4 regions of the Cupriavidus sp. 207A1 genome follow, and region 2 is predicted to be linked to each of the others. Evidence: predicted binding sites of a transcription regulator. Region 2 holds the regulator's gene; each other region holds the start of a gene.

Region 1 (7,057 bases), on a different contig from region 2:
GCCCCAGGCGGTCGACCTGGCCGTGCACAGCAATCCCGAAGTGCTGGCCGCGGGCAGCCGCCGCCTGGCTGCCGACGAGGGGCTGAAGCAGGCGCGTGCCGGCTACCTGCCGCGGATCGATATCGGCGGCGCCACCGGCCGCGTGCGGCTGGACAGCCAAAGCAGCCGCGTGGCTGGAATGTCGGACGCCTCGTATGGCCGCCATGCCGCCGACGTCACCATCACGCAGATGCTGTTCGACGGTTTCGGCGTGAGCAGCGATGTCGAGCGCCAGGGCGCCCGGATCGACGGCGCGGCCTACCGGGTCGGCGCCAGCGCGGAAGACATCGCGCTGCGCACCGTCGGGGTCTATGTCGAGGTGCTGCGCCGGCAGGAGACGGTGGCGATCGGCATCGCCAACCTCGAGGCGCACCAGCATATCCATGACCAGATCAGGCTTGGCGCCGATAACGGCGTGCTGCGCCGGGCCGACCTCTACCAGGCCGAAAGCCGGCTGGCGCTGGCCAAGGCCAGCCTGCGGGCGGAACAAGGCGCGCTGCAGGATGCCGAGGCGGCGTTCGTGCGCGTGGTCGGGACGACACCGCAGCGCTTGTCCCGGCCGGAATCGCTGGCCGCCGTCCTGCCCGCAACCGAGCGCGAGGCGCAGCAAGTAGCCGGTGCCAGCCACCCTGCACTGGGCGCGGGCCAGGCCGATATCGCCGAAGCCGAGGCCGCACGCGCGCTGGCGCGCTCGGCCTTGTGGCCAAGGCTGGAGCTCGAGGTGGGCGGGGCACGCGACCGCGACCGTGTGCTGGGCACCACCGACGAGCGCCGGGTGATGCTGCGTGTGCGCTATAACGTGTTCCGCGGCAATGCCGACAAGGCGCGCATCAGCGAGGCTGGCTTTCAGATCCAGGAAGCCGAGCAGAACCTGGAACGGCTGCGGCGGCAGGTGCAGGAAAACGTGTCGCTGGCTTATAACGCCAACCGTACCGCGCAGGACCGCCTGGTCAGTCTGCAGCAATATGTGCAGGCAAGCGATGCCACGCGGCTCAGCTACGGCAGGCAATTCCGCATCGGGCAGCGCAGCCTGCTGGACCTGCTCAATGCGGAGAACGAGTACTTCAGCGCCCGCACCGCCTTTGTGACGGGCCAGTACACCGAACTCGCCAGCCAGTACCGCATCCTGGCGGGCATGGGGCTGCTGCTGGCGACACTCAATGTCGCGCCCCCCGGCGAGGCGCTGGCACAGGGCGGGACACGCACGGGGCAGCGCTAGCATGCGGGGCTCGCATGCCGCTGCCAGATGGCTGGCCGACGCATTGCTCATGGCAGCGTGCGCCGCCGCTCAGCACAATGAAAAGGCCCTAACCGGAGCCTTTCATGTCACGCACTTTTTCCCTGGAATCGGAATGCCTTGGCCTGCGGCTGCGCGCCGGCACGGAACTGGTCTGCCGCGGCGGCAACCTGTGGCTGACCTTCGAGGTGCCGGGGCGGCCGTCGCCCGATGTGTTGCTGGCGCCGGGCGAGCGCCATCGGCTGCAAGCGGACGCCGAGGTCTTTGTAGCGGCGCTGCACGGTGCGGGCCCGGCGCTGTGCCGGATCGAAGCGCCACCGCGCCGGGCCGGCCCGCTGCGGTTCAGCTGGCTGCGGCGCGCGCGGGCGACTTGACCGTGTGCGCGGCTTCCTGGCAGATCCACTGCGCCACGCGCCTGACGTCGGCGCGCGGCTGCGCGGCGGCCTGGATCAGCCAGTAGGCGTTAGGGCTTGGCGGCGCTTGCCGCGCGGTCGGCACCAGCGCCAGCTGGCCGCCGTCGACCAGCGGCCGCACCAGTTCGAGCCGGCCCAGCGCGACGCCTTGCCCCGCCAGCGCCGCGTGGATGACCTGGTCATACTGGTTGAAGCGCAGCATGCCGCGCTGGCTGGCCTGGCGCAGGTCGCGCGCGGCCAGCCAACTGCGCCATTGCAGCCACGGGCGCGGATCGTCGAATTCCAGCAGCGGCAGCTGCAGCAGCGCATCGCTGTGCGGCCCGAGCGCGGCCAGCAGCGACGAATGCGCGATCGGGGCGATGTGCTCGCCGAACAGGCGCACGGCATCGGGCGGCGCCGCGGCGTCGCGGCAATAGCGCACCGCAAGGTCGATGCCCTCTTCGCGCAGGTCGCTGATACGGTTGCTGGCCGACAGGCGCACATCCAGGTGCGGGTGGGCCTTCTGCAGGCTGCCCAGCCGTGGCAGCAGCCACAGGCCGGTCACGCCGATGCTGGCGGTGACGGTGACCGGCTGCCGGCCCTCGCTGCGGCGCACCTCGGCCACCACGTCCTGCAGCTGCTGCAGCGCGCTGTCGGCACTGCGAAACAGGCGCTCGCCCTCGGCGGTGAAGGCGACGCCGCGATGCTTGCGCACGAACAGCTGCACCTTCAGCTGCGCCTCCAGCGCATGGATCTGGCGGCTTACCGCCGACTGGGTCAGGCACAGGTCATCCGCCGCCTGCGTAATGCTCATGCGTCGGCCGACGGCGACGAAGCCCTTGAGCAGATCGAGCGAGAACAGGCGAACCAGCGGGATGGACATGCAGTGAACTCCGGGCAGACGCGCGATTCTGCATTACAGCACGATCCGGGATGCTCCTGCCATGCGAGGTGCGCATGGCAGGACGACCTAAAGATCGGTTGAAGGAAGATCTGGCGCCGCGTGCAATAGAGCCATTGCGCCTGCGGGCACCATTGATCGAAAAGAGGCTGTCATGACCATCCACCCGCCACGCTCGTCCGCTTCCATCCACTCGGCCGGGCTTGCCACGCCCTGGTGGCGGCAACTGTGGGTGCTGGTGCTGGCCGGTGGCGTGCTGATGGGGGTGGCGCTGGGCGTGCGCCATGTGCAAGGACTGTTCATGCTGCCCATCATTGCCGAGCGCGGCTGGACCCGCGAGACCTTCGCGTTCGCCATGGCGGTGCAGAACCTGGCCTGGGGGCTGGCGCAGCCCTTCACCGGCATGCTGGCCGACCGCTACGGCTCGTGGAAGGTGATGGCGGGCGGGCTGGCGCTGTATGCCGTGGGGCTCTATGGGATGACGCAGGCGCATACGTCGACGGCGCTGGTGTGGTCGGCGGGCCTTTGCCTCGGCGTGGCCTTGTCCGGCAGCACCTTCGGCGTGGTCTACGGCGCGCTCAGCCGGATGACGGGGGCCAACCAGCGCAGCCGCGCGCTTGGACTGGCCGGCGCCGTCGGCGGCGTCGCCCAGTTTGCGCTGGTGCCGGGCGTACAGACGCTGCTGGCGCGGACAGGATGGGCGGGTACGCTGCTGCTGCTTGCCGTGGCACTGGCCGTGCTGTTGCCTCTGGCCCTTCCGTTCCAGGACCGCGGCGCGGCGGCGCCGGACCACCGCGCGGCGGACGGGGCCGGGGGCCAGCCGCTGAGCGCCGCCGTGCGCGAGGCCTTCGGCCATTCGGGCTTCTGGCTGCTCAACCTGGGCTTTCTTGCGTGCGGCTTCCAGCTTGCCTTCATCGCCAGCCACCTGCCGGCCTATCTGCTGGACCGCGGCATGCGCCCGGCCGACGGCATGGCGGCACTCGCCATCATCGCGCTGGCCAACGTGGCCGGTGTCTATGTGTGCGGGCTGCTGGGCGGGCGTCACAGCAAGAAGTACCTGCTCGCCGGCATCTACCTCGCGCGCACCGCGGCGATGGCAATGTTCCTGCTGCTGCCGCTGAGCCCGGCGACGCTGTACGCCTTCAGTGCGGCGATGGGGTTGCTGTGGCTGGGCACGGTGCCGTTGACCAACGGCATCCTGGCCCAGGTGTTCGGCGTGCGCTATCTCGCCACGCTGTTCGGCTTCGTGTTCCTGGGCCATCAGCTCGGCTCGTTCATGGGCGTGTGGCTCGGCGGGCTGGTGTTCGAGCTGACCCGCTCGTACGACGCGGTCTGGTACGGCGCCATGGCGCTGGGTATCGTCGCCGCGGCGCTGCATTCGCCGATCGACGACCGCCAGATCGCCCGCACCGGTCTGGCGCCGGCACGGCCATGAGGCGGCCCGGCGCAACCGCGCTCGCCGCCTGGCTGTCGGTACTCGGTGGCGCGGTCGTATGCGCCGTGGCGCTGGCGGAGTGGCTCGATCCGGCCCATGCCCAGGCGTGGATCGCGCTGCTGGCGTTGTGCCAATAACCCCGACCACCGCCGCTACCACGGCGCGGCGGAGGTCGAACTCGCAACAAGCAGGGCCACTGTGTAACCAACCCGCACAATGTATGTATTGCGCCACATTGAGGAGTGGCGCAGCGGGTAGAATCGCGCCTTCCGTGCCCTTTGCATCCTCCCTATAACAATGAGCTCCCGCCCGTCGCGCCTGCCGTGCATCGACGCCCTCAAAGCCGTCAGTTCGCAACTGATCGTCCTGCACCACCTCGCCTTCTATGGACCGATGTCCGACGCCGCCTACCAACTGGCGCCGGGGCTGGTGGACTGGCTCCATGACTACGCCCGCATCGCGGTACAGGTGTTCCTGGTGATCAGCGGCTTCCTGGCGGCGCGCAGCCTGGCGCCCGACGGACGGCTGGAGATCCGCCAGCACCCGCTGTCGCTGCTGTGGCGCCGTTACCAGAAACTGGTGGTGCCGTTTGCCGCGGCGATCCTGCTCAGCATTGCCGGCGCCGCCGCGGCGCGGCACTGGATGACGCATGACTCGATCCCGGCGTCGCCCACGCTGGGGCAGTTGCTCGCGCACCTGACGCTGCTCCATGACATCGTCGACGTCGACGCCTTGTCGGCCGGGGTCTGGTACGTGGCCATCGACCTGCAATTGTTCGCGCTGCTGCTGGGCACGCTGTGGGCCGCGCGGGCGGTGTCGCGCGGCAGGGCGGCGGCGGGCGTGGCGGTCAGCATCGGCCTGGTCGCGCTTGCGGCCGTGGCATCGCTGTTCTGGTTCAACCGCGATGCCGCTTGGGATATCTGGGCCGTGTATTTCTTCGGTGCCTATGGCATGGGCACGCTGGCCTACTGGGCGTCCGCCCCCGGCCGGCCGCTGCTGCCGCTGGCGCTGCTCGGCGCGGTGGCGCTGGGCGCGCTGCTGCTGGACTTCCGGCTGCGCATTGCCGTGGCGCTGGCCACCGCGCTGCTGCTGGCGCTGGCGCGCCGCGGCGAATGGCTGGAACGCTGGCCGCGCGCGCGCGTGGTGGGCTACTTCGGGCGCATTTCCTATTCCGTGTTCCTGGTTCATTTCCCGGTGTGCCTGGTGGTCAATGCGCTGGTGTCGCATCTGGCACCGGGGCAGCCGGTGCTGAACGCTCTGGGCATGGCGGCGGCCTGGGCCCTGAGCAATGTGGCGGGGGCCTTGTTCTACCGCTTCGTCGAAAGCGCGCAGCCGCTCGCGGCACTGCGGGCGTTGCTGGGCGGCCGCGGTGACGCGGCAGGCGATTCGGGCCCGGGCTCGGCGAGCCGCCCGACCATGTAACCCTTGCAACCATAGCCGCGTGCCGTACGTGTAGCGCGCTTGCGTTACGTGGACGCCCGCGGCATCGGGGCGGTGCATGCAAGCGGCCGGCGTGGTGCCGTCGGCACGCCGGGCGTGCATGGCCCTGCCGCGGACTTGCGTTGGACGCCACACACAGTGGCGCAACGCTGGCGTAAACGGGCATTGGGTGATGGCACAAAGGTTGCCTAGTATGGAATCGTAAACCTGACCGATTGGTCAGGATTCCATCGGGAACCGAGGGTGTCATGTCCGACCATATCGTCCTGACTTCGCACGCGCGCCGCGACAAGCCGGCGGAGCCGATCCACTGGGGCGCCGCCACGGCGGCGGAGCGCGGACCGGTGATTGCCAGCCTGGGCAATCCGGCGCAGCGCAATGTGATCGGCACCCACGCCGGCGCCTACGCCATCTACCGTGCGCTGGCGGTCGCCTCCGGCACACTGCAGCGCGACCACCGTCCCGACCTGACCGATACCGCGCCCGCCGAGGCCATCGGCCCGCATCCGCAGTGGGGCGACCCGGACAAGATCGTCTCGCTCGACCCGTGGGGGCACCTGGTCTCCACCGTCTTCGCCGACCGCATCGCCGCCGGCGTCGATATCCGCCCGACCATCGCGGTGACGCGCGCGCACATCAACATGCCGGAACTGGTTTCGGCCATCGCCGCGGGCCGGCTAAAGCCAGACGGCGACCTGTTGCATGCCAATGGCGACGTGCGCGTGACCAAGGCGGCGGTCGATCCAGTGTGGTACTTGCCCGGCATGGCGGCCCGCTTCGGCATCAAGGAAAGCGTGCTGCGCCGCAGCCTGTTCGAGCAGACCGGCGGCATGTTCCCGGAACTGGTGACGCGGCCGGACCTGAAGGTTTTCTTGCCGCCGATCGGCGGCATGACGCTGTATTTCTTCGGCGATGTCAGCCAGCTGGGCAAGCCCGAGACCCGCGTCGCCTGCCGCGTGCACGATGAATGCAACGGATCGGATGTGTTCGGGTCAGACATCTGTACCTGCCGGCCGTACCTGGCACACGGCATCGAGGTGTGCATCGAGATGGCGCAGCAGGGCGGTGTCGGGCTGGTGGTCTACAACCGCAAGGAGGGCCGCGCGCTGGGCGAGGTGACCAAGTTCCTGGTCTACAACGCCCGCAAGCGCCAGGTTGGCGGCGACCGCGCCGAGACTTATTTTGCCCGTACCGAATGCGTGGCGGGCGTGCAGGACATGCGTTTCCAGGAGCTGATGCCGGATGTGTTCCATTGGCTGGGAATCCGCCGCATCGACCGCTGGGCGTCGATGAGCAACATGAAGCATGGCGCGCTGGTGGCGCAGGGCATCGAGGTGGTCGAGCAGGTGGCGATCCCCGAGGCGCTGATCCCCGCCGACGCCCGTGTCGAGATCGACGCCAAGGTGGCCGCCGGCTACTTCACGCACTACACGCCGCCGGATGCGAACGAACTGGCCCTGGCAAAGGGCAGGGGGTTGAACGAATGACGAGGTATCCCGAGGACAGTGCCAACGAGCGCCCTGGCAACGGCTGGCTGAGCCCGGTGCCCGAAGGGCATCCCGCGGCGGCGCTGCTGTGCGCCGAGGCGGTGCGCACCCATTGCGCGGCGATCA
Region 2 (7,057 bases):
CGCAGCCGTGCATGCGGTGCCGGCCGGCACCGCCCTGCAGCGCACGCGCCAAAGTCCGCGCAAACCGCACCACCACGCATCCAGACGCCCTCAAGCAACCCTGCCAACATGACCGCTTCCCTGACGACATCGTCCCGTCGACGCACCGCCCCGGCCCTGCTCGCGCTGGCCCTGGCCTTCGGCCTGCTGGCCCAGCCTGCCCTAGCCGAGCGCGCGGACCGCGACAAGCCGATGGTGCTGGAGGCGGACAACGCCAGCTATGACGACGTCAAGCAGATCTATACGCTGACCGGCAACGTGGTGCTGACCAAGGGCACCATGATCCTGAAGTCCGACGCCGCCGAGCTGCGCACCGACCCCGAGGGCTACCAGTTCGCCGTGGCCACCTCGAAGCCGGGCAGGCAGGCCTATATCCGCCAGAAGCGCGAGGGTGTCGACGAATACATCGACGGCTGGGGCGACCGCATCGAGTACGACGGCAAGCAGGAATTCTCAAAGCTGATCGGCAATGCCCGCATGGCGCGGCTGCAGGGCGCCAAGCTGGTCGACGAGATCCGCGGCGCGGTGCTGACCTACGACAGCCGCAAGGAACTCTATACCGCGGCGGGCGGCGGCAGCGGCGATGCCGCGGCGGCCAACCCGTCCGGCCGCGTGCGCGCGGTGCTGTCGCCGCGCCAGGACCAGAAGTCCGGCACCGCAGGCGGCTCGCCGCTGGACCTGAAGTCGGCGCCCGCGCCCGCCAACAAACCCTGACCGTACCCATGACCGATACCGCCACCATTGCCGACAAGCCTGTCGTCGAAGCCAACTCCGTCCTGCCCGGCGGCAGCACGCTGGTCGTGCGCCACCTGAAGAAGCGCTATGGCTCGCGCACGGTGGTCAAGGACGTCTCGCTCGACGTCAAGAGCGGCGAGGTGGTCGGGCTGCTCGGCCCCAACGGCGCGGGCAAGACCACGTCGTTCTACATGATCGTCGGCCTGGTGGCACTGGACGAAGGCGATATCGTGCTCGACGGCGACCACATCAGCGGCCTGCCGATCCACGAGCGCGCGCGCATGGGGCTGTCGTACCTGCCGCAGGAAGCCTCGGTGTTCCGCAAGCTCAACGTCGAGGAGAACATCCGCGCGGTGCTGGAGCTGCAGCTGGACAAGGGCAAGCCGCTGGCCAAGGCCGAGATCGAGCGCCGCCTCGATGCCCTGCTCGACGACCTGCAGATCGCGCACCTGCGCAACAACCCGGCGCTGTCGCTGTCCGGCGGCGAGCGCCGCCGCGTGGAAATCGCGCGCGCGCTGGCGTCGTCGCCGCGCTTCATCCTGCTCGACGAACCCTTCGCCGGCGTGGACCCGATCGCCGTGGGCGAGATCCAGCGCATCGTCAGCTTCCTCAAGGCGCGCAATATCGGCGTGCTGATCACCGACCACAACGTGCGCGAGACGCTCGGCATCTGCGACCACGCCTACATCATCAGCGAAGGCACGGTGCTGGCCGCGGGCCAGCCCGAAGACATCATCGCCAATGACGCCGTGCGGCGCGTCTACCTGGGCGAGAACTTCCGCATGTGACAAGACGGCTGCCCGGCACGGGCAGCCATGGCTGCGCGGCGGGAGAGTCAGCGGCGATCACGGCGCATAAGCGATAGCAATTTCCGTTCCAACATCGGAAAGATGCGCATAAAATAGGTCGCATGAAACCGTCGCTACAGCTCCGCCTCTCCCAGCACCTGGCACTGACCCCGCAGCTGCAACAGTCGATCCGGCTGCTGCAGCTTTCCACGCTGGAACTGCAGCAGGAAGTCGAACAGGCGCTGACGGAAAACCCGCTGCTCGAGCGGGAGAACGACTGGATCGAAAGCCCGCTGCGCGTGGCGGCCGATGGCTCGGTCAACGTACAGAGCGCGCCCGCGCCCGCCCCCGCCGAGCCCCAGGGCAATGGCGACGCCCGCGCCGAAGGCGCCGCCGATGACAGCTACGGCGACAACAGCAGCGGCGACGACTACGGCAACAGCGACTGGAGCCTGGACGACTTCGCCCGCCGGCCGCAAGGCGACGAGGACGAAAAGACGCCGATGCAGCTGCGCGATGCCGAGCCCACGCTGCGCGAATACCTGATGGAGCAACTCACACCGCTGAAGATCTCGGCGCGCGACAAGGGGCTCGCCATCTTCCTGATCGAATCGCTCGACGACGACGGCTACCTGAGCGCCTCGCTCGAAGAGATCTGCGCGGAGCTGCCCGAAGAGCTGGAGTTCGACCCCGACGAAGTCCACGCCATCCTGACGCTGCTGCAGAGCTTCGATCCGGCCGGCGTCGGCGCACGCAATGCCGCCGAATGCCTGGCGCTGCAATTGCGCCGCCTGACCCACCCGCAGCGCGAACTGGCGCTGACCATCGTCACCCATCATCTGGAACTGCTTGCGGTACGCGACTACACGCGGCTGAAGAAGGCGCTGCAGGTCGACGAAGTCGCGCTGAAGGCCGCGCACGACCTGATCCGCTCGCTGGCCCCCTACCCCGGCCACGCGTACAGCCGGCCGGAGGCGGATTTCGTCGTGCCGGACGTATTCGTGCGCAAAAGCGGCAGCGGCTGGATCGCGCAGCTCAATCCGGATGTGATGCCGAGGCTGCGCATCAACGACATGTACGCGCAGATCCTGCGCGGCGCCAAGGGCGAGACCGGCACCGCGGGGCTGCAGCAAAAGCTGCAGGAGGCGCGCTGGCTGATCAAGAACATCCAGCAAAGGTTCGACACGATCCTGCGTGTCTCGCAAGCCATTGTCGAGCGTCAAAAGAACTTTTTCACCCACGGTGAAATCGCCATGCGCCCCTTGGTTTTGCGGGAGATTGCCGATACACTGGGTTTACACGAGTCAACCATCTCCCGGGTGACGACCAATAAATACATGGCCACGCCGATGGGTACTTTCGAACTGAAGTACTTCTTCGGCAGCCACGTGTCCACCGAAACCGGTGGCGCGGCTTCATCAACGGCCATCCGCGCCTTGATCAAGCAACTGATAGGAGCCGAAGACCCGAGGAATCCCCTTTCCGACAGTCGCATCGCCGAACTGCTGGGTGAGCAAGGCTTCGTTGTCGCACGCCGCACCGTTGCCAAATATCGCGAAGCCCTGAAGATCCCCGCAGTGAATCTCCGCAAGTCTTTGTAGCCGAGCCCACCGCCTGCCTGGTGAGGCTCTTTCAGAAGGAGAAGCGCTATGAACTTCAAGATCAGTGGACACCACCTGGACATCACGCCCCCTCTGCGTGAGTACGTGGAAACGAAGCTGGAGCGAATCGTCAGGCATTTCGATCAAGTCATTGGCGTTAGCGTGCTGCTCTCTGTCGACAATCACAAGGAAAAGGACCGGCGTCAGTACGCGGAAATCAATCTGCATCTAAAGGGCAAGGACATCTTTGTCGAGGCGCATCACGAAGACCTGTATGCGGCGATCGACGCACTCGTCGACAAGCTGGACCGTCAGGTGATTCGCTACAAGGATCGCGTGCAAGGCCACGACCGCGAAGCGGTCAAGTACCAGATGGCCGCAGCGCAAATGCAGCAATAAACCCGTGCCCGGCAGCCCCGCAGAGGGCTGCTGAACCAGGATTCCACAGGCAAGCCGCGCCGAAGCGCGGCTTTTTTGCGCCCTGGCACAGTGCCGGCTGTGGCAGCGGAGCAAACCTTGCCACGCAGGGAAGCCCGAAATGTTCGCAAGCGCAGCGCCAAGGTGTATGCTGCGCCATACAAAGAGAGAGAACTCGTGGCCGCGCCTGCTCGCGCTGCACCGCACAATGCAAGGGTAGCCGCTGCTCTATAATGGGCCGGACGTCTCCTCCGCCGGCGGCGGTCAGGGAGCCAGCCGCTGCCCGGCGGAACGATCCGCCCGCTAACTGAAATCCTGCGCATCGCCCATGAATCGTTTGGCCAAATTGCTGCCACCCGGCAACATCACCCTCGACGTCAGCGTCACCAGCAAGAAGCGTGTGTTCGAGCAGGCCGGGCTCCTCTTCGAGAACAACCATGGCGTGGCGCGCGCCATCGTCACCGACAACCTGTTCGCGCGCGAGTCGCTGGGTTCGACCGGACTGGGCGCCGGCGTGGCGATTCCGCACGGGCGCATCAAGGGCCTGAAGCAGCCCCTTGCCGCCTTCATGCGCCTGGCCGAGCCGATTCCGTTCGAATCGCCGGACGGCAAGCCGGTGTCGCTGCTGATCTTCCTGCTGGTGCCGGAACAGGCCACACAGCAGCACCTGGAAATTTTGTCCGAGATCGCGCAACTGCTGTCGGATCGCGACATGCGCGAGGGCCTGGCGACCCTGCCCACGCCCGATGCCGTGCACGAACTGCTGATCGCATGGCATCCCTGATCCACTGACTCCCCCGGAGCGGGCCGGCACCAGACCGGGCAAGCGCCACGCGCTTCGAACACCGCCTTACCAGCCATACCGCATGGAACTCACCGGCGTCACCTCCCAGTCCATCTTCGACGACAACGCAGCCGACCTCAAACTCTCGTGGGTCGCCGGCCTGGAGGGCGCGGACCGCGCCTTTGACGTGGAATTCGCCCGCGAAGCGACCTCCGCCGCAGACCTGGTGGGCCACCTCAACCTGATCCACCCGAACCGGATCCAGGTCCTCGGCAAGCCCGAAATCACGTACTACCAGCGGCTCGACGACGAGACCCGCAAGCGCCAGATGGGCGAACTGATCCTGCTGGAGCCGCCGTTCCTGGTGATCGCCGACGGCATGGAGCCGCCGCCGGACCTGGAACTGCGCTGCACGCGCTCGTCGACGCCGCTGTTCACCACGCCGGTGTCGTCCGCCGCGGTGATCGACCACCTGCGCCTGTACCTGTCGCGCATCTCGGCGCCGCGCGTGACCATGCACGGGGTGTTCCTCGACATCCTCGGCATGGGCGTGCTGATCATGGGCGAATCGGGCCTCGGCAAGAGCGAACTGGGCCTGGAACTGATCTCGCGCGGCCACGGGCTGGTGGCCGACGACGCCGTCGATTTCGTCCGGCTGGGGCCGGATTTCATCGAAGGCCGCTGCCCCCCGCTGCTGCAGAACCTGCTGGAAGTGCGCGGCCTGGGGCTGCTCGACATCAAGACCATCTTCGGCGAGACCGCGGTGCGGCGGAAGATGAAGATCAAGCTGGTGGTGCAGCTGGTGCGGCGCAACGACGGCGAATTCGAGCGGCTGCCGCTGGATTCGCAGTACCTGGACGTGCTCGGGCTTCCCATCCACATGGTCAAGATCCAGGTGGCGGCCGGTCGCAACCTTGCCGTGCTGGTCGAGGCCGCCGTGCGCAACACCATCCTGCGCCTGCGCGGCATCGACACGCTGCGCGACTTCATGGACCGCCAGCGCGCCGCGATGCAGGCCGATGCGGTCTCGCGCGGCCAGGGCCGGCTGCTGTAAGCCACCGTCCGCCGCGGTTTTCAATTGCTTACAACGGCGTGGCAAGCGCTCGTCAACGTTTCTCAGGCATGCTCCGTTTTGTGCTGTAATGGGCATCACGCCCGTTGCGGAAGCTGCAACGCCGACCCCGGCGCGCGGCGATAAGGTTGTCCACCCCCGAGGAGAGCAAGCATGAAGACCCTGATTGCAGTGTGCGCGTTAGTGACCCCGCTGTTCGCAGCCAGCGCCTTTGCGCAGACCGCCACGCCGGCCACCCCTGCTACGCCGGCCAAGCCGTCGGCCGCGGCCCCGGCCCCGGCAACGCCTGCCGTGCCGGCCACGCCTGCCACCCCGGCCAATCCGGACAAGCCCGCGGCCAACACCCAGCAGGACAAGATGAAGGCTTGCAATGCGCAGGCCTCCGGCAAGAAGGGCGACGAACGCAAGGCGTTCATGAAGGAATGCCTGTCGAAGTCCGGCGCGCCCAAGACCCAGCAGGACAAGATGGCTGCCTGCAGCAAGTCTGGCAAGGGCAAGAAGGGCGATGAATACAAGGCCTACATGAAGGAATGCCTGTCGAAGGCAGCCTGAGCGCCACCACCGGCGAAATGGCGACCCAAATGGCGAACCGGGCGGTTCGCCATTTTTTCTGCTGTCAAACTGCTGTCATGACGCAGCCGGCACCTGATGCTATGCTTCAGTTGCTATGCGCATCATCCTCATCACCGGCATATCCGGTTCCGGCAAATCCGTCGCACTGAACGTCCTCGAAGATGCAGGCTACTACTGCGTGGACAACCTGCCGGCGCAGTTCATCCCTGAACTGACCCGCTACCTCGACAGCCAGGGCTACACGCACCTGGGCGTGGCTACCGACATCCGCAGCCGCGAGTCGCTCGACCAGTTGCCCGACACCGTGCGCGCGCTGGCCGCCGAGCACCAGGTCGAGGTCATTTTCCTGACCGCCAGCACCGACGCCCTGGTGCAGCGCTACTCCGAGACGCGGCGCCGCCATCCGCTGTCGGCACGCACCGACGGCGTGGCCGGTGGCGGCGGCGCGTTCAACGACACGGCGCTGATGGAAGCGATCGAGATGGAGCGCGCGCTGCTGAGCCCGCTTGCCGAGGCCGCGCACCGCATCGACACCAGCAATGTGCGCACCAATACGCTGCGCAGCTGGATCAAGGAGCTGATCCGCGACGACAGCCAGCGCCTGACGCTGCTGTTCGAGTCGTTCGGCTTCAAGCACGGCGTGCCCAGCGATGCCGATATGGTGTTCGACGTGCGCTCGCTGCCGAACCCGTACTACGACCTGGCGCTGCGGCCGCTGACGGGCCGCGACACGCCGGTAATCGACTTCCTGCAGGCGCAGCCGATGGTGCTGGCGATGGCCGAGGATATCCGCGCCTACGTGGAAAAGTGGCTGCCAAGCTTCATCGCCGACAACCGCAGCTACCTGACCGTGGCGATCGGCTGCACCGGCGGACAGCATCGCTCGGTCTATATTGCCGAAAGGCTCGCCAACTATTTCCGGGCACATGGTAATGTGCTGGTCAGACACCGAGAGCTCGCACCGGCGGGCTGACGCACGCGGCATGGCACCCCGGGCTGCACGGGGCATCTGAGCGCGGCGTTGGCCTGGCGGCCCAATGCTGCGCGA
Region 3 (7,057 bases), on a different contig from region 2:
AGAGACGACGCCACCGGTGACGAAGACGAATTTGGTCATAAACCGAGCTTGCCGGGGAAATCGGGATTATACATGAGAGCCCGTTCCCCGCCGACCCGGAAATTGTGACAGCGGCCCCGCCGAGGCGCCCTGCAGGGGCGTTGCCGCCGTGCTGCGGCGCATGCGACGCACGCCGGCTCAGCGCCCCTGCTCGCGCATCGCGCCGATCAGTTCGCGCACCAGTTGCGCGGTCTGCCCGGGCCGCTCCATCGGGTACAGGTGGCCGCCTTCGATAAAGCGCAGGTTGGGCCCGACCAGCCGGCGCGTCGCTCCCAGGCCGCACTGGCGCACCTCGCGCGAGCGCGTGCCGGCGACAAAACCGACCGGCACCGGCGCGCCGCGCGCGACCTTGCGCCCGAGGCTGGTCGGCAGCGTGCGGTAGATCCAGTATTCGACCTCGCGGTCGAAGCGCAGCCGGCGCTCGTTGTCCTTGCCGGTGGGCTCGGTGCCGTGGATGGCGTAGTCGCGCAGCACCTCGTGGTCCCATACGGCGAAGTTGGGCTTGGCGCGGAAGTGCTCCCACACCGCCTCGGCGTCCGGCCAGTGCGTGCGCCGGTTCCTGGTCACCGCCGCCGGGCCCGGCTTTTCATCGATGCCCAGCATCTGGGCGGTCTTCAGCAGGGACGCGCGCCAGCCGGCGATGATCGGCGAGTCCAGCATGACCACGCCGCGCACCCGGTCCGGCCGGCGCAGCGCCGCCATCAGCGACAGGAAGCCGCCCAGCGAATGGCCCACCAGCCACACCGGCTCGCGGTACTGGCGGTCGATGTCGCCCAGCAACTCTTCCACCAGGTGCGGCCAGCCGCGTGTCACCGGGAATTCCGGCTTGTGCCCGTAGCGGTCCACGGCGCGGAACTCGAACTCGCCGTCCAGTTCGCCGAACAGCTTGCGGTAGGTCGTCACCGGAAAGCCGTTGGCGTGGGAGAAATGGATGATCTCGCGCATGCCTGCCGCCCTCAGTCCGGCTTGCGCGGATGCACGCGCCGGGCCCGCACCGGCTGGGCCCAGCGGTCGGCCTCGCCGGAGCGCGCCAGCGAGAATTCCGCGGGCGCGGCCGGATCCCATTCCGGGTTGTGGATCTCGCCGAAGACCTGGCGCAGGCGATGGCCCCAGGTGTCGCGGATCATGCGGAAATAGGCGTTGCGCTCGTCGATGTTGACGAAGCGGGTCACCTGCAGCGAATCCGCCTCATAGACCAGCAGGTCCAGCGGCAGGCCCACCGAGATATTCGACTTCAGCGTCGAGTCCATCGAAATCAGCGCGCACTTGGCCCCTTCGGCCAGCGGCAGCGACGGGTGCACGACGCGGTCGACGATGGGCTTGCCGTACTTGGCCTCGCCGATCTGGAAGTAGCAGTTCTCGGGCGTGGCCTCGACGAAGTTGCCGGCCGCGTAGACATTGAACAGCCGCACCCGCTCGCCGCGCACCTGGCCGCCGAAGACCAGGCTGACATTGAACTCTATGCCGGCGTCGCGCAGCGCGTGGGCGTCGCGCCGGTGCACCTGGCGCACCGCCTCGCCGACGATCGAGGCGGCCTCGAACATGTCGCGCGCGGTCCATAGCGAACGCTTCTCGTCATGGTCCTCGATCAGGATCTGGCGCACCGACTGGCTGATGGCCAGGTTGCCGGCGGTCATCAGCACCATCACCCGGTCGCCGGGCTCCTCGAACACCGTCATCTTGCGCGCGGTGGATATGGCGTCTACTCCGGCATTGGTGCGGGAGTCGGACAGGAATACCAGGCCGGCATCCAGCCGCATGGCTACACAATACGTCATGATTTGTCTTGGTGTTCTTGGTGGCGGCCGGCATGGACCGGCAGTGGCCTGCATCACTCTGGATTCTAGCGCCCGTGCACCGGCACGGCGCCGCGTCTGGAAGCAAGCACCTAATCAGGTCGAAAGTGGCGTGATTGTTACATTGACTTCCAGCGTCTCGCCGGCGCCGCCGTCCAGGATGCCCCGCACTGGTGCCGCCGACGCGTAATCGCGCCCCACCGCCAGCCGGATATGGCGCTCGTCGGTCAGGCAGCCGTGCGTGATGTCGATGCTGCACCAGATTTCGCTGGCCGGGTCCAGGCACACGTCGGCCCAGGCGTGGCTGGCCAGTTCAGTGGCGGCCGGGTCGTAGAAATAGCCGCTGACATAGCGCGCCGGGATGCCCAGCGCCCGGCACGCCGCGACCATCACCTGCGCCTGATCCTGGCACACCCCGCTGCCCAGCGCGAAAGCCTCCGCCGCTGAAGTGCCGACATCGGTGGTGTTGGGCTTGTAGCGCACGCGCTCGCCGATGCCGTGCGCCAGCGCGAGCAGCGCTTCGATATCATGCCCCGCGGCCAGGAACGGCGCGGCAAACGCCCGCATCGGCGCCGGCGCCGTGGTCAGCGGCGTGCTGCCGAGGAAGTACAGCGGCGAGACCCGCGCCTCACCGTCCGGTGGCGCGTCGCAGAACGCATGGTGGCCGTCGCGGTCGAGCTCGCCGTGCGGCGGCAGCACTTCGACCTCGCCGCTGGCCTCGATGGCGATGGTGCTGGCGGGCCCGGCCACCGTGAAGTTGTGCACGATGTTGCCGAAGCCGTCGCGCGCCGCCGACGGGTTGCCGGGCGTCGACAGCTGCCAGTAGTCAACGGTCTGCAGCGGACCCGAGCGCGGCTGCAGCCGCACTTCGTGCACGCTGCGCCGCACCGGTTCGGTGTAGCGGTAGACGGTATGGTGGTGGATCTTGTATTTCACGGTATCAGGGCGCGGCGGCACGGGGGCTTGCCGGCTGCCCGGCTCAGGCCGCCTGCAGCGGCACCAGGAAGTCCCGGCTGATGCCGTTGCCGAGATCGCCGATGCGCTCCAGGAAGCTGGTCAGGTACGCATGCAGGCCGACGGCAAAGATATCGTCGATGCGCGCGTACTTCAGGTCGGCGTGGAGTTTACCAGCCTGGCGCTCGGTTTCCGCCGAATGCTGGTTGCGCACCGTATGCAGGATGGCCACCACCTCGTCCATGCTCGACACCAGCGAGCGCGGCATGTCGGGGCGCAGGATCAGCAGTTCGGCCACGCGCTGCGGCGTGATGACCGCGCGGTAGACCTTGCGGTAGACCTCGAAGCCCGACACCGAGCGCAGGATCGCCGCCCAGTGGTAGAAATCGTTGTGGGCGCCCGGGTCGGGATTGGCCTGGGCCTGCCCGCCATTCCCCCCCTCTGCGCCCTCCGCGCCGGACGACGCCTGGAACTTGACGTCGAGGATGCGCGCGGTATTGTCGGCGCGCTCCAGGAAAGTGCCCAGCCGCATGAAATGGAAGGCATCATCCTTGAGCATGGTGCCGAACTGCACCCCGCGCGCCAGGTGCGAGCGGAACTTGACCCATTCGAAGAAGCGCGCCGGATCTTCCTTGAGCACACCGTCGGCAATCAGGCGCTGCACCTCCAGCCAGGTGGTGTTGACGGTCTCCCAGACCTCGGTGGTGAGCGAGCCGCGCACCGCGCGCGCGTTCTCGCGCGCCGCGCGCAGGCAGCTCATGATCGACGAGGCATTGGTCATGTCGCGCACCATGAAATCGATCACATCGTCGCGCGACAGCAGGCCGTACTTGTGGTCGAAGACGTCGGTCAGCTCCGAGATATCGAGCATGGCCCACCAGCCCTGCTCGGCCACCTCGGCCGATTGCGGCAGCAGCGAGGTCTGGTAGTTGACGTCGAGCATGCGCGCGGTGTTCTCCGCGCGCTCGGTGTAGCGGGCCATCCAGAACAGGTGGTCGGCGGTGCGGCTCAGCATGCGGGCTCTCCCGAATCGGCGTTCATCGTTCCAGCACCCAGGTGTCCTTGGTGCCGCCACCCTGCGAGGAATTCACCACCAGCGAGCCCTCGCGCAGCGCCACGCGCGTCAGCCCGCCCGGTACCATGCGCACCTCCTTGCCCGACAGCACGAACGGGCGCAGGTCGATATGGCGCGGCGCGATGCCGGCCTCGACATAGGTCGGGCAGGTCGACAGCGCCAGCGTGGGCTGCGCGATGTACTGCTCCGGCCTGGAGCGGACCACCTCGCGGAAGGCATCGATCTCGGCGCGCGTCGCCGCCGGGCCGACCAGCATGCCGTAGCCACCGGCCCCGTGGGTTTCCTTGACCACCAGTTCGGCCATATGGTCCAGCACGTACTGCAGGTCCTCGGCGCGCCGGCACATGTAGGTCGGCACGTTGCTCAGGATGGCCTCTTCGCCCAGGTAGAAGCGGATCATGTCCGGCACATAAGGATAGATCGACTTGTCGTCGGCCACGCCGGTGCCGATCGCATTGCAGATGGTCACGTTGCCGGCGCGGTAGACCGACAGCAGCCCCGCGGCGCCGAGCGCGGAATCGGGGCGGAACGCAAGCGGGTCGAGGAAATCGTCGTCGACGCGCCGGTAGATCACGTCGATGCGCTGCGGGCCCTGCGTGGTGCGCATGAACAGGTGGTTGTCCTCGACGAAGAGATCGCTGCCTTCGACCAGCTCCACCCCCATCTGCTGCGCCAGGAAGGCGTGCTCGAAGTACGCCGAGTTGTACATGCCCGGCGTCAGCACCACCACGGTGGGATCGGCGATCGCCTGCGGCGAGACCCCGCGCAGCATGTCGAGCAGCAGGTCGGGGTAGTGCGCCACCGGCGCCACGCGGTTGCGCGCGAACAGGTCCGGGAACAAACGCATCATCATCTTGCGGTTCTCGAGCATGTACGACACGCCCGACGGCACCCGCAGGTTGTCTTCCAGCACGTAGAACTCGCCCTCGCCGGCGCGCACCACGTCGATGCCGGCGACATGCGCATAGACGTCATGCGGCACGCTGACGCCGAGCATCTCGGGCCGGTACTGGGCGTTGTTGTAGATCTGGTCGGGCGGGATCACGCCGGCGCGGATGATGTCCTGGCCGTGGTAGATGTCGTGGATGAAGCGGTTCAGCGCGGCCACGCGCTGGCGCAGGCCTTTTTCCAGCAGCGCCCATTCGCTCGCGGGGAAAATGCGCGGGACCACGTCGAACGGAATGGTGCGCTCGGTACCGCTGTTGGCTTCGTCCTTGTCGCCGTAGACGGCGAAGGTGATGCCCACGCGCCGGAACACCAGGTCGGCCTCGGCGCGCTTGTTGGCCATGGTGCTTTCGGTCTGGCGCGCCAGCCATTCGGCGAAATGCCGGTAGTGCGGGCGGACCGCCCCCTCAGGCAAGGTCTGTCCCGCGTGGATCAGCGCTGGCGCACTGTTGTCGCGCCAGTCCAGCATCTCGTCGAAATACCGCGCCGCCATGATGGCCGCTCCTCCATGTCGCGGGCGCCGCTGCCGGCCGCCCTGGTTGCCCTGGCTGTCCTGCCCTGCCGCGCGGCCGCGCCGGTTGGCGCAAGCCGCGGTGATGCCGTCGAGTCACTGGCCCTTCCAGCATACCCGTGCCGGCGAAAGCCGCAAGGCGGCCGGCGGGCCGCCCGTGCCACCGCAGCCGCGCCGCACGGACACCGAAGCGAAGCTAGCAAGATGCCTGCCAGCGCACGCAAAAAACGGCCGCCGGTGAGGCCGGCGGCCGTGGTTGCGATCCATGGAAAGTCGGGAAGTCCGCCCGGGACCATGCCCCTCCGGGCACGGGGCAGCGGTCAGCGCGCCGCGCTGGCGCCCTGCCGCACGGTGGCGCGCAGGATGGTGTCCACCAGCGCCTCCGGTGGCTGGCGGATGTCGAGGGCCAGCGCGTCGCCGGGCACTTCCAGCGTATCGAACTGGCTTTGCAGCAGTTCCGGATTGAAGAAATGCTCGGTGCGCGCGGACAGGCGCTGGCCGATCAGCGCGGCATCCCCCTTCATGAACACGAAGGTCACGCCGCCATCGGGCGGGGTCAGCCGGTCGCGGTACGCCTGGCGCAGCGCCGAGCAGGTGAACACATGGGTGCGGCCTTCGGCCCGGGCAGTGTCGATGGCCGCGCGCATTGCCGCCAGCCAGGGCCAGCGGTCATCGTCGGTCAGCGGGATGCCGGCGTGCATCTTGGCCTTGTTGGCGTCGCTGTGGAAGTCGTCGGCGTCATGGAAGCCGCAGCCCAGCCGCTGCGCCAGCAACTGGCCGACCGTGGTCTTGCCGCTGCCGGAAACGCCCATCAGGATATAGATCATGTCTGCTCCGTCGGTCTTGGTATCGGATGGTGTTGCCATCCTTGTCGGTTGCCTGCCTGTCCTGGTCCGGTTATTGTGCGACGGATCGCAGCTCGGCGGTACGGCCGTCGGCGCCGGCGGCGTCGGCATCCAGTTCGGACAGGTCGAGTGCGCTGCCGCCCTCTTCCGCGATCCGTGCGTGGCGCCGGAACAGGCCGAACAGGCCGCGCCCCAGGCTGAACTGCGCGAACCGGTCGGCAGGCGCGCGTACCGGCGCCCGCGCCGCGAATTCGGCCTCGTCGCCCAGCCATTGCAGCGTGCCGGCGACAGCGTCGACCCGGATGCGGTCTCCGTCACGCACGCGCGCCAGCGCGCCGCCGGCCAGCGCCTCGGGGCCGACGTGGATCACCGCCGGCACCTTGCCCGAAGCACCGGACATGCGCCCGTCGGTCACCAGCGCCACCTTGTGGCCGGCGTCCTGCAGTGCGCCCAGCACGGGTGTCAACCGGTGCAGTTCCGGCATGCCGTTGGCATTCGGCCCCTGGAAACGCACCACCGCCACCAGGTCGCCGCCCAGTTCGCCAGCGTCGAACGCCGCCTGCAGCGCCTCCTGCGAATCGAACACCCGCACCGGGGCTTCGACCACACGGTGCTCGGGCGCCACGGCCGAGACCTTGATCACGCCGCGGCCCAGGTTGCCCTGCATCAGCCGCAGGCCGCCCTCGGCGGAGAACGGCGCGCCCGCAGTCGACAGCACCTGCGGGTCGCCGCTCTTTGCGGCGCCGTCGCGCCAGTGCAGCACGCCGTCCGTCATCACCGGCTCCTGCGCGTAACGGGCCAGGCCCGGGCCGGCCACGGTCTGCACGTCCTCGTGCAGCAGCCCGGCCTGCAGCAGCTCGCGGATCACGAAGCCGGCCCCGCCGGCGGCATG
Region 4 (7,057 bases), on a different contig from region 2:
CGTTGGCCAGCGCGGACAGCGCGGCGGTCTTGGCGTCGAAGTCGTCTTCGGCCAGCGGCTTCAGGTCGGCCTGCGTCAGCGCGGCGGCCCACGGTGCCGAGGCCAGCAGCAGCGCTGCCAGCAGGGCGCGCAGCCACGGCTTGGCGGAAAAGGATATCGAATGGCACATGAGGGCTGGCAAGTGACGATGGTGGATAACCAAGCTGGGGGTGCGCTCCCCTCTCCCGCAAGCGGGAGAGGGGAGAAAACCAGCGGTAGGCGACCGCTCCTTACATCACCTTGTCCGGCTTGCCTTCATTGCCCGCGATGAACGGGCTCCACGGCTGCGCGCGCACCGCCTTCGGCGTCTTCCACACCACCGCGAACTGGCCGTCGCCCTTGACCTCGCCGATCATCACCGGCTTGTACAGGTGGTGGTTCTCGCCCATGGTCAGGGTGAAGCCGTCCGGCGCCTTGAAGGTCTGGCCGTACATCGCGGCGCGCACCTTGTTGGTGTCGGTGCTGCCGGCCTTCTTCACCGCCTGCGCCCACATGTGGATGCCCACGTAGGTGGCTTCCATCGGGTCGTTGGTCACGCGCTTGTCGCCGCCGGGCAGGTTGTTGGCCTTGACCCAGGCGGCCCACTGCTTGCGGAAGGCGTCGTTCTCGGGGTTCTTGACCGACATGAAGTAGTTCCACGCGGCCAGGTGGCCCACCAGCGGCTTGGTGTCGATGCCGCGCAGTTCCTCTTCGCCGACCGAGAACGCCACCACCGGCACGTCCTTGGCCTTGAGCCCGGCGTTGCCCAGCTCCTTGTAGAACGGCACGTTGGAATCGCCGTTGATGGTGGAGATCACCGCGGTCTTGCCGCCCTGCGAGAACTTCTTGATATTGGCGACGATGGTCTGGTAGTCGCTGTGGCCGAACGGGGTGTAGACCTCTTCGATGTCCTTGTCGGCCACGCCCTTGCTCTTCAGGAAGGCGCGCAGGATCTTGTTGGTGGTGCGCGGGTAGACATAGTCGGTGCCGAGCAGGAAGAACCGTTTGGCGCCGCCGCCCTCCTTGCTCATCAGGTATTCCACCGCGGGAATGGCCTGCTGGTTGGGCGCCGCGCCGGTGTAGAAGACGTTCTTCGACATCTCCTCGCCTTCATACTGCACCGGGTAGAACAGCAGGGAGTTGAGCTCTTCGTAGACCGGCAGCACCGACTTGCGCGACACCGAGGTCCAGCAGCCGAAGGTCACCGCGACCTTGTCCTTGCTGACCAGCTGGCGCGCCTTCTCGGCGAACAGCGGCCAGTTGGAGGCCGGGTCCACCACCACCGGTTCCAGCTTGCGCCCGAGCACGCCGCCGCTCTTGTTGATCTCGTCGATGGTCATCAGCGCCACGTCCTTCAGCGACGTTTCGGAGATCGCCATGGTGCCGGACAGCGAATGCAGGATGCCGACCTTGATCGGCTCCTTTGACTGCGCCAGCGCCAGCGGGCTGGTACCGATCATCGCCGCGGCGGCTATCGCCGACAGCTTCAGCATGTCACGTCGTTGCATTTGCAGCTCCCGTTTGTGGTGTTGGTCAGGGACTACGCTCCCCGGGGTGATGCATCTGCAACTAGCGTGCCACGGCGATATCGCCCGCGCGGCGTGGCCACAGGCGGTGCGGGGGCCCAGGCACCGCCCGCCTGGCGCGTCCGCACCATCACCGTGCAGCGAATCAGCGCACTGCGACAGTGCGTGCCGGCCGGCGCGGCCGATCCCGGTGCATGGCGCACATTGCCGGAACCGGCTTGCGCCACCGTGGCGCCATTGGCAAGCGCCGGCGTGCCAGCGCACTCGCCGGCGTCGATTAAGCGGGCGCTTAAACCCGGATTCGAATGCATGTAAATCCGTACATTCAATGATTAAGGCCGGCGCGCCGCGGCACTACGGTGAAAGATGGCCGCGGTCCCGCCTGACGACCCGGCCGTGGCATTTCCCGGACCCACATAAAAGGAAGGAGAAACCATGCCGTACGCTGCCGACCCCCACGCATCCCCCGCCGAGCCGCAGCCGCAGCCGCGCGCCACCCCGTACTGGCGCCCGCGTCGCGGCAAGCTGGCCCTGGCGGCGCTGGCGCTGACCCTGGGCGCCTGCGGCGGCGGCGACGATCCCCCGCCTCCGCCCCCGCCACCGCCGGTCACGCCCACTGCCGGCTGCGAACTCGATGGCAGTACCGGCGGCCAGGCGGTAGTGCTGCCGGGCGACCCCAACGCGCCGGAGCAGGCGACCGGCTATGCGCCCAAGGTCACGGTCTACAGCAAGACCTATATGGCGGTGACCAACAACCCGGTCTCGACCAAGGCGGCGTGCGACGTGCTGAAGGCCGGCGGCACCGCGATCGACGCCGCGGTGGCGGCGCAGATGGTGCTGAACCTGGTCGAGCCGCAATCGTCCGGCATCGGCGGCGGTGCCTTCATCCTGCATTACGACGCGACGACCCGGCAGCTCACCGCCTACGACGGCCGCGAGACCGCGCCGGCCGCCGCAGACGAGAACTACCTGCGCTGGAAGTCCGCGGCCGACCCGACCACGCCCCTGCCCAATGCCCAGCGCAGCGGCCGCTCGATCGGCACCCCGGGCACGCTGCGCGTGCTCGAGCTGGCCCACCGCGACTACGGCAAGACTGCCTGGAAGGAACTGTTCGCGCCGGCGATCAAGCTGGCCACCGACGGTTTCGCGATCCCGCCGCGCATGGCCGCCGCGATCTCCGACAGCGCCACCGTCGCCAATATCAAGCGCGATCCGGAGATGGCTGCCTACTTCCTGAATCCCGACGGCACCCCGCGCGCGGTCAACACCGTGCTGCGCAACCCCGCGCTGGCGGCGGTCTTCAGCGCCGTCGCCGCGGACGGCGCCGACGCCTTCTACAAGAACGGGCCGATCGCGCAGGCCATCGTTGCCAAGATCCAGACCACCTACGACGGCAACACCACGCCGGGCGTTACCACGCTGGACGACCTGGCCAACTACCAGGCCAAGAAGCGCACGCCGGTGTGCACCACCTACCGCCAGTACGAGGTATGCGGCATGCCGCCGCCGTCGTCGGGCGGGATCGCGGTGGCGCAGATCCTGGGCATCGTCGAGAACTTCGACATGGCGGCGCACAAGCCCACGCTGGTCGACCAGAACGGCGGCCGGCCCAGCGTGCTGGGCGCCCACCTGATGGGCGAAGCCGGCCACCTGGCCTATGCCGACCGCAACAAGTACGTGGCCGACACCGACTTCATCCCGTTGCCCGGCGGCACCCCGGACACCATGCTGAACAAGCCCTACCTGAGCCAGCGCGCCAGCCTGATCAGCACCACCGGCTCGATGGTCACGCCGGTGGCGGCGGGCAACCTCGGCGACGTGCCGCTGGCGCCGTCGATGGTGGAGGAGCGCGGCACCACGCACCTGTCGCTGCATGACAAGTACGGCAACGTGGTGGCGATGACCACCACCATCGAGGCCGGCCTGGGCTCGTACCACATGACCAACGGCTTCCTGCTCAACAACGAGCTGACCGACTTCAATGCCGATCCGGCGCCGGGCGGCGTGCCGGTGGCCAACCGGCTGCAGCCGGGCAAGCGCCCGCGCAGCTCGATGGCGCCCACGGTTGTGTTCCAGCGCAACAGCGACGGCTCGCGCGGCGACTTCTACATGACCACCGGCTCGCCGGGCGGCGCCACCATCATCCAGTTCGTGGCCAAGACCCTGGTGGCGTCGCTGGACTGGGGGCTGGATGCCCAGCAGGCGGTGTCGATGATCGACTTCGGCGGCAATAACGCGAGCGCGGGCTCGCCCATGATCGTCGGCGGCGAGCATCCCAACGTCGACACCAGCACGCCGGCTGGCGGCCTGCCGGGCGACAACGACCCGCTGGTCAGGGGCCTGCGCAACCTGGGCCACACCGTCAATACGGCGGCGCAGTCCAGCGGGCTGAGCGCCATCATCCGCACCACCATCGGCGGCTCGGCGGTGCTGGTCGGCGGCGCCGACCCGCGGCGCGAGGGCGTGGTGCTGGGGGACACGTTCAAGCCCTGACGAAGCCGCGACCAAAGAAAAAGGGGCCCCGCGGGGCCCCTTTTTTTCGATGCCAGGACGCCGGTCCTTACATCACCATCATGTTGGCGTTCAGGTTGTGCATGATCCACAGCGAACCCGCCACCACGATCACCAGGATCAGCGCCGTGAACAGCAGCGCGATCACGTTGCTGCGCTGCTCGGACGACGAGTCCAGGTGCAGGAAATACTTCAGGTGCACGATCATCTGGACCACGGCCATGCCCAGGATGGTCCACAGGATGGTGCCCTTGTCCATGGTGCCGTCCATCACGATCTTGAACGGGATCACCGTCAGGATCACGGCGAGGATGAAGCCGATTGCGTAGCCCTTGAAGCTGGCGTGGCCGCCAGCCTGGCTGTCATGCGCGTGTGAGTCGTGGGCGCCGTGCGCCGCCGGTGCGTTGTGTTGTGCCATCACAGATGTCCCATCAGGTAGACCACGGTAAACACGCCGATCCAGACCACGTCCAGGAAGTGCCAGAACAGCGACAGGCACATCAGGCGCTTGCTCAGCGTCGGGGTGATGCCCTTCTTGCCCAGCTGCCACATCAGCACGATCATCCACAGCATGCCGCTGGCGACGTGCAGACCGTGGGTGCCGACCAGCGTGAAGAACGACGACAGGAACGCGCTGCGGCCGGGGCCCGCGCCTTCGGCGATCAGGTGGTGGAATTCGTTGATTTCCATCGCCATGAACGCCAGCCCCAGCAGGAAGGTGATGCCAAGCCAGGTCTGCACGTGCTTGAGGCTGCGGTTCTGCAGCGAGATCATCGCCATGCCGTACGTGATCGAGGAGAACAGCAGGATGAAGGTCTCCACCAGCACGTAGTTGAGCTCGAACAGCTCCTTCGCCGACGGGCCGCCTGCCAGTTCGCCGCGCAGCACGGCGAAGGCCGCGAACAGTCCGGCGAAGATGATGCAGTCGCTCATCAGGTAGATCCAGAAGCCATACACCGTATTGGCACTGGTATCGTGGTGCGCATGGTCATGGCCATGCGCGTCGGCTTTGGCCGGTGCGCCGGCCTGCGCGGGGATGCGGTCTAGGACTTGAGTCGACATGGTTCTCAGGCTTGCGAAGCAATGCGCTGCAGATGGCGCGTTTCGATCTGCTCGACCTCGGTGGCCGGCACGTAGTAGTCGATATGGTCGTCGTTGCTGCGGTGGATGAACGCCCACACCATGCCCACCAGGCCAACGATGGCCATCCACCAGATATGCCAGGTCAGGGCAAAGCCGAACACCAGGCTGAAGGCACCGATGATGAAGCCCGCGCCCGTGTTCTTGGGCATGTGGATCTTCTCGTAGCCTTCGGTCGGCAGGGTCTCGCCACGCGCCTTCATGTCGGCGAACGCGTCCAGGTCACGCACCACCGGGGTGTGCGCGAAGTTGTAGAACGGCGGCGGCGACGAGGTGGCCCACTCGAGCGTGCGGCCGCCCCACGGGTCGCCGGTCACGTCGGCCAGCTTCTTGCGGTCGCGGATCGACACCACGATCTGCAGCACCTGGAAGAAGATGCCCAGCGCGACGAACACCACGCCCACCACGGCCAGGTACAGCCACGGCGTCCAGGCCGGGTTGTCGGTATGGTTCAGGCGGCGGGTCATGCCCATCAGGCCCAGCACGTACAGCGGCATGAAGGCGAAGTAGAAGCCCACCAGCCAGCACCAGAACGAAGCCTTGCCCAGGCGCTCGTTCAGCTTGAAGCCGAACGCCTTCGGCCACCAGTAGGTGATGCCGGCCAGGTAGCCGAACAGCACGCCGCCGATGATCACGTTGTGGAAGTGGGCGATCAGGAACAGGCTGTTGTGCAGCACGAAGTCGGCCGCCGGCACGGCCATCAGCACGCCGGTCATGCCACCGATCACGAAGGTGATCATGAAGCCCAGCGTCCACAGCACCGGCGAGGTCATCTGCACGCGGCCGCGGTACATGGTGAACAGCCAGTTGAAGATCTTCACCCCGGTCGGGATGGAGATGATCATGGTGGTGATGCCGAAGAACGCGTTGACGTTGGCGCCCGAGCCCATCGTGAAGAAGTGGTGCAGCCACACGATGAACGACAGCACCATGATCGCGGCGGTCGCGTACACCATGCCCTTGTAGCCGAACAGCTTCTTGCCCGAGAACGTGGCGATGACTTCAGAGAAGATGCCGAACGCCGGCAGGATCAGGATGTACACCTCGGGGTGGCCCCAGATCCAGATCAGGTTCACGTACATCATGGCGTTGCCGCCACCGTCGTTCGTGAAGAAATGCATGCCGAGGTAGCGGTCCAGGCCCAGCAGCGCCAGGGTCACGGTCAGCACCGGGAAGGCGGCAACGATCAGCACGTTGGTGCACAGCGCGGTCCAGGTGAACACCGGCATGCGCATCAGCGTCATGCCAGGCGCGCGCATGCGCAGGATCGTCACCAGGAAGTTCACGCCGGTCAGCAAGGTGCCCAGGCCTGAGATCTGCAAGCTCCAGAGGTAATAGTCCACCCCTACGCCCGGGCTGTAGTCCAGCCCCGACAGCGGCGGGTAGGCCAGCCAGCCGGTCTTGGCGAATTCACCGACGCCCAGCGAGATGTTGACCAGCATGGCGCCCGCCACGAACAGCCAGAACGACAGCGTGTTCAGGAACGGGAAGGCCACGTCGCGCGCGCCGATCTGCAGCGGCACGACCAGGTTCATCAGGCCGGTCATCAGCGGCATGGCCACGAAGAAGATCATGATCACGCCATGGGCGGTGAAGATCTGGTCGTAGTGCTCGGGCGGCAGCACGCCGGTGGCGCCATTGGTGGCCAGCGCCAGCTGGGTGCGCATCATGACCGCGTCGGCAAAGCCGCGCAGCAGCATGATCAGCGCCACCAGGCAGTACATCACGCCGATCTTCTTGTGATCGACCGAGGTGAACCACTCGTTCCAGAGATAGCCCCACTTCTTGAAATAGGTGATCGCGCCCAGCAGCGCGGCACCGCCCAGGGCGACACCGGCCAGCACGACCATGATGATCGGCTC

What was found. The regulator sigma-54, encoded in region 2, starts transcription at its own class of promoters, with help from an activator protein. The targets are predictions, from matches to a motif close to TGGCANGNAANCTGCTTT.
Region 1: AC3FMM_RS19840 (GTP cyclohydrolase II) is a predicted target of sigma-54. The motif match lies at 5,618-5,635, and genes of this name have one in related genera.
Region 3: AC3FMM_RS15065 (circularly permuted type 2 ATP-grasp protein) is a predicted target of sigma-54. The motif match lies at 5,517-5,534, and genes of this name have one in related genera.
Region 4: urtA (urea ABC transporter substrate-binding protein) is a predicted target of sigma-54. The motif match lies at 1,581-1,598, and genes of this name have one in related genera.

The regions. Positions count from the first base shown of each region.
Region 1 is NZ_JBYOJO010000010.1:252,347-259,403, reverse strand. Features, by position in the region: gene AC3FMM_RS19870 (TolC family outer membrane protein) at 1-1,258, shown strand, start outside; gene AC3FMM_RS19865 (DUF2917 domain-containing protein) at 1,363-1,650, shown strand; gene AC3FMM_RS19860 (LysR substrate-binding domain-containing protein) at 1,619-2,551, opposite strand; gene AC3FMM_RS19855 (MFS transporter) at 2,724-4,004, shown strand; gene AC3FMM_RS19850 (hypothetical protein) at 4,001-4,141, shown strand; gene AC3FMM_RS19845 (acyltransferase family protein) at 4,302-5,426, shown strand; gene AC3FMM_RS19840 (GTP cyclohydrolase II) at 5,693-6,931, shown strand; gene AC3FMM_RS19835 (URC4/urg3 family protein) at 6,928-7,057, shown strand, end outside.
Region 2 is NZ_JBYOJO010000018.1:126,047-133,103, reverse strand. Features, by position in the region: gene lptA (lipopolysaccharide transport periplasmic protein LptA) at 109-753, shown strand; gene lptB (LPS export ABC transporter ATP-binding protein) at 762-1,562, shown strand; gene AC3FMM_RS27145 (RNA polymerase factor sigma-54) at 1,685-3,163, shown strand; gene hpf (ribosome hibernation-promoting factor, HPF/YfiA family) at 3,212-3,562, shown strand; gene AC3FMM_RS27135 (PTS sugar transporter subunit IIA) at 3,909-4,364, shown strand; gene hprK (HPr(Ser) kinase/phosphatase) at 4,447-5,418, shown strand; gene AC3FMM_RS27125 (PsiF family protein) at 5,590-5,988, shown strand; gene rapZ (RNase adapter RapZ) at 6,104-6,982, shown strand.
Region 3 is NZ_JBYOJO010000007.1:188,009-195,065, reverse strand. Features, by position in the region: gene pyrG (CTP synthase) at 1-39, opposite strand, end outside; gene AC3FMM_RS15085 (alpha/beta fold hydrolase) at 178-984, opposite strand; gene AC3FMM_RS15080 (proteasome-type protease) at 996-1,817, opposite strand; gene AC3FMM_RS15075 (transglutaminase family protein) at 1,932-2,771, opposite strand; gene AC3FMM_RS15070 (alpha-E domain-containing protein) at 2,815-3,804, opposite strand; gene AC3FMM_RS15065 (circularly permuted type 2 ATP-grasp protein) at 3,827-5,302, opposite strand; gene AC3FMM_RS15060 (gluconokinase) at 5,641-6,147, opposite strand; gene edd (phosphogluconate dehydratase) at 6,218-7,057, opposite strand, start outside.
Region 4 is NZ_JBYOJO010000007.1:68,429-75,485, reverse strand. Features, by position in the region: gene urtB (urea ABC transporter permease subunit UrtB) at 1-169, opposite strand, end outside; gene urtA (urea ABC transporter substrate-binding protein) at 270-1,526, opposite strand; gene AC3FMM_RS14525 (gamma-glutamyltransferase family protein) at 1,980-4,037, shown strand; gene cyoD (cytochrome o ubiquinol oxidase subunit IV) at 4,105-4,473, opposite strand; gene cyoC (cytochrome o ubiquinol oxidase subunit III) at 4,473-5,117, opposite strand; gene cyoB (cytochrome o ubiquinol oxidase subunit I) at 5,123-7,057, opposite strand, start outside.